One region of the Mesorhizobium sp. FG116 genome, then DNA from elsewhere that is predicted to be linked to it. Evidence: predicted binding sites of a transcription regulator. Region 1 holds the regulator's gene; the other holds the start of a gene.
The links. The regulator PhoB, encoded in region 1, activates phosphate uptake and scavenging genes when phosphate is short. The targets are predictions, from matches to a motif close to TGTCATNNANCTGTCAT.

Region 1 (7,615 bases):
TGATGCGATCCGTGGCTAGCCCCCTGCACTTCTTAGCAAGTCCACGCGTCAACACAAGGCGCGGCTTGGCCGCGTCTTCGCATTGGAAATGAATGCGGGAGATGAATGGGCCGGCGGTGCCGGCCCTTCACTCTTGAATCGCCCTTCAGCCCGGCAGTCAGGCCGCGATCTTCAGCGCCCCCGGCCCGGGTATGGCTCCGGCCGGACATTTGCCGAGGATGATCATGCCAAGCACCTCGTCCTTGGTCACATCTGTCGTCTTGGCGGTGCCGACCACCTGGCCGTTCTTCATCACGCACACCCTGTCGGCAAGATCGAAGACATCGTGGATGTCATGGCTGATCAGGAAGATGCCGATGCCGTCGGCCTTGAGTTGCTTGACCAGTTCGCCCACCTGCGCCGTCTCCTGCGGACCAAGGGCGGCCGTCGGCTCGTCCATGATCAGGATGCGCGCGTTGAACAGGATGGCGCGCGCGATCGCCACAGATTGCCGTTGGCCGCCGGAGAGTTTGATCACCGGCTCCTTGAAACGCTGGAAGCGCGGATTGAGCCGGCCCATCACCTTACGGGCCTCCGCTTCCATCGCCACGTCGTCCAGCGTGTTCCAGCGCGTCATCAGTTCGCGCCCGAGGAAAAGATTAGCGGCGGCATCGACATTATCGGCCAGCGCCAGCGTCTGGTAGATCGTCTCGATGCCGTATTTCTTGGCGTCGCGCGGGTTTGAGATCGAGGCCTCCTCGCCATTGACCAGTATCTGGCCCGCGTCGCGCTTGTAAGCGCCCGACAGGATCTTGATCAGCGTCGATTTGCCGGCACCGTTGTGGCCGAGCAGGGCCACGACCTCGCCCGGATAGAGGTCGACCGAGGCGTCGTCGACGGCACGGATGCCGCCGAAAGCGATGGAGATGTTGCGCAGGTCGACCAGCGGAGTTGCGTTGGCAGCTTGAGCTGTAGCCATGGTCAATTCCTCCCTAAACCCGCTTGCGATAGACGGTGTCGAGCCACACCGCGACGACCAGCACCGCACCGACGACGATGCTCTGCAATGGTGAATCGACGCCGAGCAGCACCATGCCGGACTGCAGCGACTGCATCAAAAGCGCGCCCAGCATCGCGCCGACAACGGTGCCCGCGCCGCCGGCAAGCGACGTGCCGCCAATGACCGCCGCCGCGATGACCAGAAGTTCGTCCAGCGTGCCGAGCGCATTGGTGGAAGCGTTGAGGCGAGCTGATGAGATCGCCGCGCTGATCGCCACCAGCGCGCCCATGATCATGAACACCTTCATCGTCACCCAGCGGGTGTTGATGCCGGCAAGGTTAGCCGCCTCAGGGTTACCGCCGATGGCGAAGACGTAGCGCCCGAAGCGCGTCCTGTTTGTGACAAACGTCATGACGATGCCGACCGCCACCGCCATCAAAACGGGAATGGCGATACCGTGAGCGATGAACAACCCGCCTTCGGGAATGGTTATGCCGTTCGCTTCCGCATAGCGCTTCACGATGCCGACCGGCCACGGATAGGAATTGGCGACCTGTATGGCGCCCAGGATGACAGCGCAGGCAACGGCGCCGAGAAATACCTCGGCCCATACCGGCCGCAGCGGGAAGCGGAAACGCTTGCGCTGTGTGCGCCCATTGAGCAGCATGAAGATGACCGCCAGACAGGCGACAATGCCGATGATCCAGCTCCACGTCGCGCCGATGGAACCGTTTGGACCGCCGCCCATGAGCTGGAACGTTGCATCGAGCGGCGCGACCGTCTGGCCGCTGGTCACCCACCATGCCGCGCCGCGCCAGACCAAAAGGCCGCCGAGCGTGACGATAAAGGACGGCACTTCCAGATAGGCGATGATGAAGCCCTGGAACGCCCCGATCAGCAGGCCGAAGGCTACGCCGCAGGCAAGCGCGATGATCCAAATCCACGGGTCGCCGGCTGGAAAGCCCACTACACGAATGAGTATCTGGGCTTGCAGCACGCCCATGATCATGCCGATGACGCCTTCAAGCGAACCCACCGACAGGTCGATGTTGCGCATGACGATGACCAGCACCATGCCGGTCGCCATGATCGCGACCGACGAGGTCTGGACCGAGAGGTTCCACAGGTTGCGCGGTGTCAGGAACAGCCCGCCGGACAGGAAGTGCAGCACGATCCAGATCAGGATCAGCGCCGCGACCATGCCCAGCATGCGGGTGTCGAGTTCTGTCGCTTTCAGGAAGCGGGCGACGGGGCCGAGTTCGGCCTCGCGCGCCCGGTCGACCGTCGTTGCAGAGGTCGCGTCACTCATGATTTCCTCCCACCGGCTTGCTGATGTCTGCAGACAAGCATCCAACCAATCGGCGTGTTGCCCATCTGGCCGTCTTGCATCGGATCGATATTCGCTGCGTCCAGTTCGGTCCGACGCATCGGCGCAGCAAGCTCATGCTATTGTCTTTCCGGCGTCGCCGGAAGCGGAAAGCGCGTTGAAAGATGTGGCCTCATCGCGTGCCCTCGCCGTCAATTGCGGCGTTCCGTAGTGAACTGGGCAATTGCACCTGCGGCTTTTGAAAACGCCGCGGCTTTTGGGCCGCGGCGCATCGTGTTTGCCGTCAGGCGAACTTAGTTGCAGGCCGCAACCGCACCAGCGGCGACGCCGGCGCAAACCGCATCCTTGGAAATCCAGCCGGCGTCGATGACGACGTTGAGATTGTCCTTGGTGATCGCGATCGGGGTCAGGAACACCGACTTGACGGTGTTGCCGCCAGGCGTGGTGAAGTCCTGCACATTGGCGATGTCGGTCATGGCCTTGCCGTCGGCAAGCTGCGAAGCGATCTCGGCGGCGTTCTTGCCGAGCTCACGTGCATCCTTCCACACCGAAACGGTCTGGGTGCCCAGCGCCACGCGATTCAGGGCGGCATGGTCGCCGTCCTGGCCCGAGACCGGAACGCTGCCTGCAAGACCCTGCGCCGTCAGAGCTGCGACAACGCCGCCGGCGGTGCCGTCATTGGCCGCCACAACCGCATCGACCTTGTTGTCGTTGGCGGTCAGGAACTGCTCCATGTTCTTCTGGGCGTTGGCCGGCAGCCAGCCATCGGTATAGGCCTCGCCGACATTCTTGATCTTGCCGCTGTCGATGGCTTCCTTGAGCACTTCCATCGAACCTGCGAACAGGAAGTCGGCGTTCGGATCGGCACCCGAGCCCTTGATGAAGACGTAGTTGCCTTCCGGCTTCACCTTGAACACTTCGCGGGCCTGCATGCGGCCGACTTCCTTGTTGTCGAAGGTGAGGTAGAAGACGTCCTTGTTCTCGATCAGGCGGTCATAGCCGACGACCGGAATGCTCTCGTCCAGCGCCTTCTGCACTGCCGGGCCGATGGCCGAAGCGTCCTGCGCCAGAATGATCAGCGCATTGGCGCCCTGGCTGATCAGGCTTTCGACGTCGGTAAGCTGCTTGGCCGCGGACGACTGCGCGTCGGCGGAGATGTACTTGTCGCCGGCAGCCTCGATTGCCGCCTTCATGGCAGCCTCGTCGGTCTTCCAACGCTCTTCCTGGAAGTTCGACCAGGAGACGCCGATGACCTTGTCCTTTGCCTCGGCGGTCGCGACAAGCGTCAGCGACATAGCGGCACCCGCCAGGATGGCGGCCGTAAATTTCCTCATGATTTCCTCCCTGCGCCACACAGGCGCGACTAATCTGACCCGATGCTGGTGCGGAAGCTCTTTTTTTCGAGCCTCGAAAAAAGTGTGCCGCAACACCGCATCTCTGTCAACTGGGATTCCGCAGCCGCAAATGATTTTTTTCGGAACTCGAATTAAATAATGACATCCCTTGGAGCTTCTGACACTATCACTGTGCTGTTATGCACGGCGCGCGGCCGGAGGGAGGACAACGCGACATGACGGTTGGAATCCGCCACGACGATTTGCGACGGCGCAACCGCGCCATGGTCATCTCGGCCGTGCGGCGCAATGGCCAGACCTCGCGCACCGAAATCGCCGCGGTCACCGGCCTCAGCCACTCCACCATATCGGCCATCTCGTCCGACCTGATTGCCGAAGGCATTCTGGCCGAGGCCCGCCACGAACAGCTTGCCCTCAAGCGTGGCCGGCCGCAAGTGGCGCTGACGCTTGAGCCGAAGGCTGCCGTGGTGATGACGGTCGTTCTGTCGCTCAATTTCCTCGCCGCCACCTTGCTTGACTATGCCGGCGAAATCGTCGCCGAAGAACAGCATCGGCTCGACACCCGCGCCATGCCGCGCGAACAGCTCATCAGCGAATGCGTGGCAATCGTCCGGCGCAAGCTCGACGATCCAAGGCGCGACGGCCGTCGCGTCCTGCGCATCGTTTTGGCCATACAGGGCATCACCGATGCGCCCGCCCGCGCCATGCTCTGGTCGCCGATCACGCCGCACACCGACATCGCCTTTGCCGACATACTGGAACGCGAGTTCTCCGTGCCCGTCACGGTCGAGAATGACTGCAACATGATGGCGGTGGCGCTGCGCTGGCGCGACCCGGAACGCTACCGCAACGACTTCATCGCCATCCTGTTGTCGCACGGCATCGGCATGGGGCTGGTGCTGAAGGGCGAACTCTTTACCGGCACGCATTCGTCCGGCGGCGAGTTCGGCCACATGATCCACCGTCCGGACGGCGCGCTTTGCCGTTGCGGGCGGCGCGGCTGCATCGAAGCCTATGCCGGCAACTACGCCATCTGGCGCAATGCGCGGCGCATGGACGAGAACGCCGAACCGGTGGACGACATCGGCGAGGCCGACATGCGCGCCTTGGCGGACGCGGCTAGGGATCATGACGGGCCGGAACGGGAAGCCTATCGCAAGGCCGGCGAGGCACTCGGCTTCGGCCTCGGCAGCCTGTTTGCGCTGATTGATCCGGCCCCGGTCGCAATGGTCGGGGCAAGTGCTGCGGCCTTCGACCTCATCGAACCGGCGCTGCGCGAAGCCATCGCCCGCACGGCGGGCGGCCACCACTCGACCTCGATATCCTTCGACACCGAACCGGACGAGCTTGCGCTGCTACGCGGCGGCTGCGCCATGCGCGCGCTGACCTTCGTCGATAACGAGATTTTCGCCGCCGGCAACCCGGCCCAGATGGAACTCGCCGCCGGGCACGAAATGGCGTGAGCGCTCGGCCGACTTTCCTTTAACTGCCCTACTCTTCCTGTATCGCGTAGCCGGAGCCGCGAATGGTCCTGATGACGTCCGGCATGCGGCCGTTGTTGACCGCCTTGCGCAGCCGCCCGACATGCACGTCCACGGTGCGCTCGTCGATATAGATGGTCTCGCCCCAGACATTGTCGAGCAACTGCCCGCGCGAGAACACCCGCCCCGGATGACGCATCATGAATTCGAGCAGGCGGAACTCGGTCGGCCCAAGCTTGATCTCGCTTTTCTTGCGGTAGACTCGGTGCGACTCGCGGTCGAGCACGATGTCGCCGACCTTCAGAACGGAGGACAGCACTTCGGGCTTGGCCCGCCGCAACAGCGCCTTCACCCGCGCCATGAATTCGGGCGTCGAGAACGGCTTGACCAGATAGTCGTCGGCACCCGTGGAAAGCCCGCGCACGCGGTCGCTCTCCTCACCGCGCGCCGTCAGCATGATGATCGGCAAGCGCTCGGTCTCCGGGCGCATGCGCAGGCGGCGGCACAATTCGATACCGGAAACCGCAGGCACCATCCAGTCGAGCACCAGAAGGTCGGGCACATTCTCCTGAAGCCTGATCTCGGCTTCGTCGCCGCGCGGGATCACTTCGACCTGATAGCCTTCCGATTCCAGATTGTAGCGAAGCAGGACGCCCAGCGGCTCCTCGTCTTCGACCACCATGATGCGCGGTGCAATCATCTTGTTCGTCTTCCCGTCTTGCGCGTCAGGCGGCGGACATTGCCGTCTCGTCCTGCTTAGGACGATGCACCGGCAACTGCTCGCCGGTCAGCACATAGTAGGCGTTTTCCGCGATATTGGTCACATGATCGCCGATGCGCTCAAGGTTCTTGGCGCAAAACAACAGATGCGTGCAGGGCGTGATGTTGCGCGGGTCCTCCATCATGTAGGTGAGAAGTTCGCGAAACACCGACGTATACTTGACATCGATGCGTTCGTCCTCGTCGCGCAGCTTCACCAGCCCTGCGGCGTCGCGGGCCGCGTGGCGCTCGATGACGCCCTGCACCTGGTCAAGCACAAGTCCTGCCATGGTCTCGATGGAATGGGCGAGTTCGCGCGGCGCGGCCGATTGCCCGACCGCGCTGACGCGCTTGGCGATGTTCTTGGCCAGATCTCCGATCCTTTCCAGGTCGCCTGCCATACGGATGGCGCCGACCACCGCGCGCAGGTCCTGCGCCATCGGCTGGCGCTTGGCGATCAGCGTGATCGCGCGGTCGTCCAGTTCGCGCTGGCGCGTGTCCATCACCGCGTCCTCGGAGACAACGCGCTGGGCCAGCGCATTGTCGGAGGTGAGCAGCGCGCGCGTCGCCCCGCTCACCATCGAGCCGGCAAGATCGCCCATGTCGCGAACCAGTCTGCTGACCTCGTTGAGGTCTTCGTCAAATGACGCAACGGTGTGCTCACCCATGATGCTGTCCTCAAATCTCTTGGCGTTTCGCAGATAACGGCTCAGCCGAAGCGGCCGGTGATATAGTCCTGCGTGCGCTTGTCGTCGGGGTTGGTGAACATCTTCTCGGTCGCGCCCTCCTCGACCAGATAGCCGAGATGGAACATCGCCGTGCGCTGCGACACGCGCGCCGCCTGCTGCATGGAGTGGGTCACGATGACGATGGTGTAGTTCTGGCGCAGTTCGTCGATCAGTTCTTCCACCCTCGCGGTGGCGATCGGGTCGAGCGCCGAGCAAGGCTCGTCCATCAGGATCACTTCGGGCGACACCGCAATGGCGCGCGCGATGCACAGGCGCTGCTGCTGACCGCCGGAAAGCCCGGTGCCCGGCTCATGCAGGCGGTCCTTGACCTCGTTGAACAGGCCGGCGCGCTTCAGGCTCGTTTCGACGATGCCGTCGAGATCGGTCTTGTTGCGGGCAAGGCCGTGGATGCGCGGGCCATAGGCCACGTTTTCGTAGATCGATTTCGGGAACGGATTTGGCTTCTGGAACACCATGCCGACGCGGGCGCGCAATTCCACCACGTCGATCGCCTTGTCGTAGACATCCTCGCCGTCGAGCGTGATCTTGCCGACCACGCGGGCGCTGTCGATGGTGTCGTTCATGCGGTTGAGGCAACGCAGGAAGGTGGATTTGCCGCAACCAGACGGCCCGATAAGCGCCGTCACCTGGTTCTGCCGCACCAGAAGATCGACGTCGAACAGCGCCTGCTTGTCGCCGTAGAACACGCCGACCTTGTCGCCGCGCATCTTGATCGCTTCGTTGGATTGGCTGCTCATCTTGGCGTCCACCGCGCTTTCAAGGGTTTTTTCGGTCATGATATTCATTGTTCGCCCCTTTGCTACCAGCGCCGCTCGAAACGCCGGCGCAGCACGATTGCCGTGATGTTCATGGCCATCAGGAAAATGAGAAGGATGATGATTGCGCCCGACATGCGCTCGACGAAGGCGCGTTCGGCTTCGTTCGCCCACATGTAGATCTGCACCGGCAGCGCCGTCGCCGGGTCG
Region 2 (7,615 bases), on a different contig from region 1:
CGCGCTTATTCCAAGGGCATCGGCCTCGGCTGCCACGTCGCGCCGAACGTACCGCAGACGATCAGCGCCGATCCGGGCCGGGTGCGGCAGGTGATGCTGAACCTGATCGGCAACGCCATCAAATTTACCGACAGCGGCGGCGTATTCCTGAGCATCACGCGCCAGTTGACCGACGGGGCCGACCGCATCCGCTTCACCGTGACCGATACCGGGCCCGGCATGCGGCAGGTGGACCTTGAGCGCATCTTCGAGGAATTCGAGCAGGTCGATGGCACGTCGACGCGCAGGCATGGCGGCGCGGGGCTGGGGCTCGCCATTTCCAAGCGGCTGGTAACGGCCATGGACGGCACGATTTCGGTGTCGAGCACCATCGGCAAGGGCGCGGAGTTCGTCTTCGAAATCCCCGCCACTGAGGCGACCGAACCGCCGCACAATCGCGACAATATGCTGGCCGGGCGCAGCGTGGTGATCGTGTCCAGGAACACGGTAGAGGCAGAGGCGATTGCCAGCACCATCCGCGCCTATGGCGGCACGGTCACCCTTGCCGAAACGCCGGCAAGGGCGAGCGCGCTGGCCAACGGCTCCAACGTTCTGATGGTTGACGCAGCAATCGAGGAAAGCGACGGGCGCGTGCTGAAGCAGTTGCGCCAGACGGGCTTTGCATCGAGCGAAGCCGTGACGCTGATCGCGCCGACCGATCGCGGCCGGTTGGGCGAATATCGCGCCAACGGCTACGCCAGTTTCCTGGCGCGGCCGGTGCGCGGCGAAACCCTTTTGCGCGTGCTGGTTGCCGGCCAGACGGCGGTGGTGGCGGCCGCCAATCCGCAGAAACGCGGCACCACGCGCGGCAAGGCCCCGGCCAAGCGCGGCCCCGGCCTGTCTGTGCTGATCGCCGAGGACAACGAGATCAACGCCATGCTTGCCCGCGCGACCTTGCTGAAGGCGGGCCACCGGGTGGACGTGGTCGGCAACGGCAAGGAAGCCGTCGAGGCGCTGGTCAGCATTGGCCGCCGCAACCGCTACGATGTCGTGCTTATGGACCTGCACATGCCGGTGATGGACGGCATGGATGCCATCGCCATCATCCGCCGGCACGAGGAAGAACAGGGCCTGCCGCCGATCCCGATCATGGTTCTGTCCGCCGACAGTCAGGAAAAGACCCGCCATGCGGTGCTGGCGCACGGGGCTTCGGGTTTCGTCACCAAGCCGCTCGACCCGCAGGCGCTGGTGGACGCCATTCAGGAACAGCTCACGGCCTGAGCGTTTTTCCGCTCGGTGCCGGTGCCGATCCTGAGCCGGCTTGGCCTGTTCATTTCCCGGCCAATCATTGCCCATCACACAGTATCACGCTACTGTCACAATCCTGTTGCACCACCATCGTATCCCCGCGCCAAGAGGGATGGCTCGAAGGAGAATCACTCGTGCAGTCAGCGATTCGGCAAGGTGATGCCAAGCCCGAAGCCGGCCCGGCCCTGGTATCGGCGCAGAAGTCCACACCCTTCGTGCCGGGCGCGCCGCTTGGCCGTATCGGCAATCTGGAAGTGCGGCTGGCCCGCAACGACGCGGAGATCGCAGCCGCGCAGGAAATCCGCTACCGCGTATTCTACGATGAACTGGGCGCCGGCAAGGGCCGGCTCCATCTGCTCGACCAGCGCGACATCGATCATTTCGATCCGCTGTGCGACCACCTTCTGGTATTCGACACCAGCCTTCCCGGCCCCGAACATCGCCGCATCGTCGGCACCTATCGCCTGTTGCGGCAGGAAGCGGCGGTTGCTGCCGGCGGCTTCTACTCCGAAGGCGAGTTCGAGCTGACGCGTCTGGTGGCGCGCCATCCGGGCCAGCGCTTCCTTGAGCTTGGCCGCTCCTGCGTTTTGCCGGACTATCGCTCCAAGCGCACCATCGAGGCGTTGTGGCAGGGCATCTGGGCCTACATCAACCACTACGAGATCGGCGTGATGACCGGCTGCGCGTCCTTCCACGGCACGGTGCCGGCGGCGCACGCCGAGGCGCTGACCTATCTCGCCCACCACTGCCGCACGGACGCTGCCTGGGACGTGCGCGCCTTGCCGCACCGTTACTGCCCGATGGATCTGATGCCGATCGAGGCGGTGAACGCCAAGGCGGCAATCGCCGCCATGCCGCCGCTGGTGAAGGGCTACCTGCGCGTTGGCGCACGCATCGGCGACGGCTGCGTCATCGATCATGATTTCTCGACAGTCGATGTGCTGGTGGTGATGCCGGTGAAGGAAATCGGCGCGCGCTACGTCAACTACTATGGCGGCGATGGCCAGCGCTTCGCGGCCTGAATTTTTCGAGCGCTACGGAATGTCTTCGGGATTGCGGCCGGGCCGGCTCTTGTAAGCCGGGAACGACCAGCCGAATTTCAGCGCGCCTCCACGCACGATGAAGGCTGCCAGGAATCCGCCGATCTCCGACAGGAGCGGCGGTAGGCCGGCAAGATCGCCGAGCGTATAGGCAGCGGCCCCCACAAGCGCCGCCGTCACGTAGACCTCGGGCTTGAGCAGCACCGACGGTTCGCCGGCCAGAAGATCGCGCAATATGCCGCCGAAAGTCGCCGTCAGCATGCCGGTTATGATTGCGACCAGCGGCGAGCCGGTGATGGCCAATCCCTTGGCAGCGCCCATGACCGCGAAGGCGGCAAGGCCGATGGCGTCGAGCCAAAGCAACAGCTTGTAGCGGGACTCGACCCGGTGCGCGGTGAAGAAGACAAGCACCGCGACCGCCGCACAGATCAGCACATAGTCTCGGTTGCTGACCCAGAACACCGGCACATTGAGGATGAGGTCGCGGAAGGTGCCGCCGCCGATGCCGGTGACGCTGGCCAGGAACAGGAAGCCGATGATGTCGAGTTGCTTGCGCGAGGCGGCAAGCGCCCCTGTCGCCGCGAACACGGCAACGCCTGAATAATCGAAGAGCGTGATGGCGTTCATGGGACGCGGTTCAAGAGGGCAGTAGGGCAGTAGGGCAGTAGGGCAGTCAGAATTTACCGGATCGCGCTAGGGCGCAAGGCCCTGCCGCCCTCCCCTTACGCGTCCTTTTCGGCCTGCTCGTTGACCGGGCCCGGTTCAGCGGTGCTGGCTGCGGGCTTGGGGCCACCCTTGGAAACGCCCACCATGGCCGGGCGCAGCACGCGGTCACCAATCGAATAGCCGGGCTGGACGACCTCGACCACCGTACCTGTGGCGATTTCCGGATTTGGCACTTCGAACATGGCCTGGTGGAAATTCGGATCGAACTTCTCGCCCTTCGGTTCGAGCTTTTTGACGCCATGGCGCTCGAGCGTGCCGATCATGCCGCGCGCGGTGATATCGACGCCTTCGATCAACGCCTTGAACCCGGCGTCGCCCGACGCCTTGGCTTCGGCCGGAATGGCATCAAGCGCGCGCTGCAGGTTGTCGGCCACCTGAAGCATGTCGCGCGCGAAATTGGCGATCGCATAGGCGCGCGCATCCTGCACGTCGCGCGCTGTGCGACGGCGCAGGTTCTCCATTTCGGCAGCGGCGCGCAGCGCCCGGTCCTTCAGTTCCTCGTTTTCCTTCAAAAGCCGCATCAAGGCTTCGTAGTCGCCTTCGACGCCACCTTCGGTGCGTTCGACAGCGTCTTGCGTGGCCTCGGTCTCGTCGGGCGCGCGTTCGTCTTTTGCCTGGTCGCTCATCGCGTTTTCCATCATCTCAACGGTTTGGAAGTTGCGCCCGATATCGAGGTTCGGCAGCCAAAAATCAAGGGGTGCGCTGTCTTGTGCAGGCCTATCGGGCCCCTATCGGGCATTGAACTCGACCTGCTGGGACAATGTTCCAGATTAAATCAAATTTTACCCTGTTGACGGCTAGCGTTTGCATTCGTGCTGCAATGCGGGAACCATCTGCGACAACAGGGAGTTTCGAAGCCAGTAAAGGATTTGAAACGATGACCCGCACAGCCAGCAAGACAAGTGCCAGCGAGAAGCTGGGCGAACTGGCCCGCACGATCAGGAAGCAAGCCGCAATGCCGACGACGCGGCGGCAATTGCGCGAAATGCCTGCCTTCAAAGTGGTCAACGATATTCCCCAGCATCTGCAAGCCCTCCTCGACGAGCTGAAGGACGCGGAGAGGAAAGCCGGCATCTAGAGTTCGAAACCGGGCCGGTACCGGGCACGGATTTCGCATACGTGACAATAAGACCATTTGCCGACCCCGTTTCATCTTGTCGGGCAGAAGCTGGCTGTCTAAGTTTTCTGATGAACATGATTTCCCCCGAAGCGGTTGCAAGCAGCAAACGCGCCTGGATCAAGATTTTGGCGCGCTACAAGAAGCCTGACCGGCGTCGCAGCGCCCTTGAACTCGCCATCACCTTCTTCCCGTTTGCAGCCATCTGGGCCTTGACGTGGGCGGCCTACGCCTATGGCTACTGGTGGGGCCTCGTGCTGATCATTCCGGCTGCCGGCTTTCTCGTGCGCCTGTTCATGATCCAGCATGACTGCGGCCATGGCTCCTTCTTCGCCAACCGCCATGCGGACGACTGGACCGGCCGGGTGCTCGGCGTCCTGACGCTCACGCCCTATGACTACTGGCGGCGCGCGCATGCGGTTCACCACGCCAGTGCCGGCAACCTCGACCAGCGCGGCATGGGCGACATCAAGACGCTGACCGTCGGTGAATATCGCGCGCTGCCGCTGCGCCGCCGGATCGCCTACCGGCTCTACCGGCACCCGCTCGTGATGTTCGGCATCGGCCCGACCTGGCTGTTCGTGTTTGAGCAGAGACTGCCGGTGGGCATGATGAAGGATGGCATGACGCCCTGGGTTTCCACCATGGCCACCAACGTCGCCATCGCGTTTGCCGTTGCCTTCACCGCCTGGTTCGTCGGGCTCGGCGCATTCCTCGTCGTCCATCTGCCGATCGTCATTCTCGCCGGGTCAATCGGCATATGGCTGTTCTACGTGCAGCACCAGTTCGAGGAAACGGAGTGGGCAAGGGAGCCGGACTGGGAGTTCCAGCACGCGGCCTTGTACGGATCGTCCTATTACGACCTGCCGGCCCTGCTGAGCTGGTTTACCGGCAATATCGGCATCCACCATGTGCACCATCTGTCCGCCAAGGTGCCTCACTACCGGCTGCCCGAGGTGTTGCGCGATCATCCGGAACTGAAAACCATCGGCCGCATCACGCTGATCGACAGCTTTCGTTTCGTGAAACTGGCGCTGTGGGACGAAACGCGCGGCAAACTAGTGACCTTCCGCGAAGCGCACGCGGCAGGCTGAGCCTGTTCGATAGAGGCTTACGGCAAAGTCACGTGCCGGGCGTGCGCCGCCACGAATATGTGCTGCCGGGCGAGGCCGGCTTGGCGGCAGGCTGGTAGTAGAGCGGCAAGCCGCCGACATCGCCGCTTTCAAGCCGCTTCAAAAGCACCGGGTTGGAAATCTCGAACTCGGTGAAGCCGACGCGCAGCATATGCGGCAACTGGTCGACCAGAACCTTGCCGATGGCGCGCACCGCGCCCGCAAAGCCATGGCGGCTGCGCAACAGCTCAGCCTTTGAAAAGCTGCGTCCATCGGTGAAGGCCGGGAACGCCAGCGCCACCAGCGAAAGCGTGTCGAGCAGGCCGGCAATGGCCTCCAACTGGTCGCCCGGCTGCAAGACGACGCCGAGCCGCTCCTTGGCGAGTTCCCGCTCCTTCGGATCGAGGTCGAGGAACGCCTGCAAGGGCAGGATGAAGCGGCCATTGCCTGAAAGTGCTTCCGCACTTTCGGCATGGGTCCACTCGTCCTCGCGAAAACCCTGCGGGGTCCAGAGGCGGACTTCTGTCTCTGGCGTCTGATCAGTCATGCAGGCGCATCCTAAGGGTTACTTGAGCGTGATCCAGTACGAAAACCGGTGCCCACTTTTCGGGATCATGCTGCGTATTTGTTTGAGCATGATCTTGTCCGAAAACCGGTACCCACTTTTCGGGATCATGCCGCGTATTTGTTTGAGCATGATCCTGTCCGAAAACCGGTACCCACTTTTCGGGATCATGCTTTAGAGAGAAGCGTCGGTCAGCGAATTTTCCAATCCGGAGAGATGAATACCGCATTCGGTCTTGGCATGACCAGCCCAGCGGCCGCTGCGCGCATCCTGCCCCTCTTCGACGGGCTTCGTGCATGGGAAGCAGCCGATCGAAAGATAGCCATAGGCGACCAGCGGGTTCGACCGCAAGGCATGCGCGCGCATATAGTCCGCCTGATCCGACGTTGTCCAATGCGCCAGCGGATTGATGCGGATGCGCGGCCCGACGGCCTCGAAGACCGGCAGCGCGGCGCGCGTCGACGCCTGATGACGCTTGCGGCCCGTGAACCATGCCCGGAACGGCTCGACGCCGCGCGCCATCGGCTCCACCTTGCGCACATCGCAGCAGGCATCGACGTTGGTTTCGTGTAGGCGCCCGGTCGGATCGATGCGCGCCAGCGCCGCCTCGTCCGGGGTGACGACGCGAATGTCGGTCAACCCGAAATCGGCGGCGAGCGCGTCGCGGTAGGAAAGCGTTTCCTCGAAATGCTTGCCGGTATCGAGAAAGACGATCGGCAGGCTGCGGTCCACCTGCGCAATCAGGTGCAGCAGGACCGCCGAATCCGCGCCGAACGAGGAGACCGCAGCTATCTTTCCGCCAAACAACTCCGAGACCGCGCGTTCGATGATCTCGGCCGCAGAGAGGTGGCCATAGAGCGCATCAAGACCCGCTGCCTCGGCAGCGACACCGCTTTCTGCTTGGGCAACGCCATCAAGCGGCCCTGGCTTCTGCTCCATAGAGAACCTCCTTGAACGGCGCCGGACCAACCCGGCGGTAGACGTCGAGGAAGCGTTCCGTTTGATCGTTGCGAATGGACAGATAGGTTTCGACCAGCGTTTCGACCGCATCGACGATCTCGTCAGGGCCGAAGCCGCGGCCGATGATCTCGCCGACCGTGGTGTTCTCGTCGGCGGAGCCGCCGAGCGTGATCTGGTAAAGCTCGGCGCCCTTCTTCTCGACGCCGAGAATGCCGATATGGCCGACATGGTGATGGCCGCAGGCATTGATGCAGCCGGAAATCTTGAGCTTCAGCTCACCGATCTCGCGCTGCCGTTCGAGCGAGGAAAACCGCCTTGCGATCTGCTGCGCCACCGGAATGGAGCGGGCATTGGCCAGCGCGCAATAGTCAAGGCCGGGGCAAGCGATGATGTCGCTGATGAGGCCGGCATTGGCGGTGGCGAGGCCGATTTCCACCAGCCCGTCATAGACCGCCTTGAGGTCGGCGCGCGCGACATGCGGCAGGACGAGGTTCTGCTCATGGGTGACGCGCACCTCGTCATTGGCGTAGCGCTCGGCAAGGTCGGCAACGGCTTCCATCTGGCTGTCGCTGATGTCGCCGGGGGTCTCGCCGATGCTCTTCAGCGAAATCGTTACCGCTGCGTAATCGGGATTGCGATGCGTGGTGACGTTCTGGCCGAGCCATTCGCCAAAGGCGCGGGAATCAAGCTTTGCCAAGCGCACAATTTCGTCGCCCTCGGGACGCGGCGCAAGCTGCGGCGGCGCGAAGTAGGACTGGATGGCGGCGACATCCTGTTCAGGCAGCTTCAGCTCGCCATCCTTCAGCGC

Region 2: the regulator PhoB is predicted to act here: its motif matches at 1,354-1,370, upstream of olsB (l-ornithine N(alpha)-acyltransferase).

What each region holds. Positions count from the first base shown of each region.
Region 1 is NZ_JBMDKS010000009.1:43,594-51,208, reverse strand. It holds gene ACODTY_RS09500 (ATP-binding cassette domain-containing protein) at 158-958, opposite strand; gene ACODTY_RS09495 (sugar ABC transporter permease) at 972-2,288, opposite strand; gene xylF (D-xylose ABC transporter substrate-binding protein) at 2,600-3,640, opposite strand; gene ACODTY_RS09485 (ROK family transcriptional regulator) at 3,877-5,124, shown strand; gene phoB (phosphate regulon transcriptional regulator PhoB) at 5,153-5,842, opposite strand; gene phoU (phosphate signaling complex protein PhoU) at 5,868-6,569, opposite strand; gene pstB (phosphate ABC transporter ATP-binding protein PstB) at 6,611-7,435, opposite strand; gene pstA (phosphate ABC transporter permease PstA) at 7,450-7,615, opposite strand, start outside.
Region 2 is NZ_JBMDKS010000018.1:104,901-112,515, reverse strand. It holds gene ACODTY_RS15300 (ATP-binding protein) at 1-1,260, shown strand, start outside; gene olsB (l-ornithine N(alpha)-acyltransferase) at 1,473-2,309, shown strand; gene ACODTY_RS15290 (trimeric intracellular cation channel family protein) at 2,322-2,954, opposite strand; gene grpE (nucleotide exchange factor GrpE) at 3,050-3,721, opposite strand; gene ACODTY_RS15280 (hypothetical protein) at 3,931-4,131, shown strand; gene ACODTY_RS15275 (fatty acid desaturase) at 4,242-5,264, shown strand; gene ACODTY_RS15270 (DUF934 domain-containing protein) at 5,293-5,829, opposite strand; gene ACODTY_RS15265 (phosphoadenylyl-sulfate reductase) at 6,022-6,786, opposite strand; gene ACODTY_RS15260 (nitrite/sulfite reductase) at 6,761-7,615, opposite strand, start outside.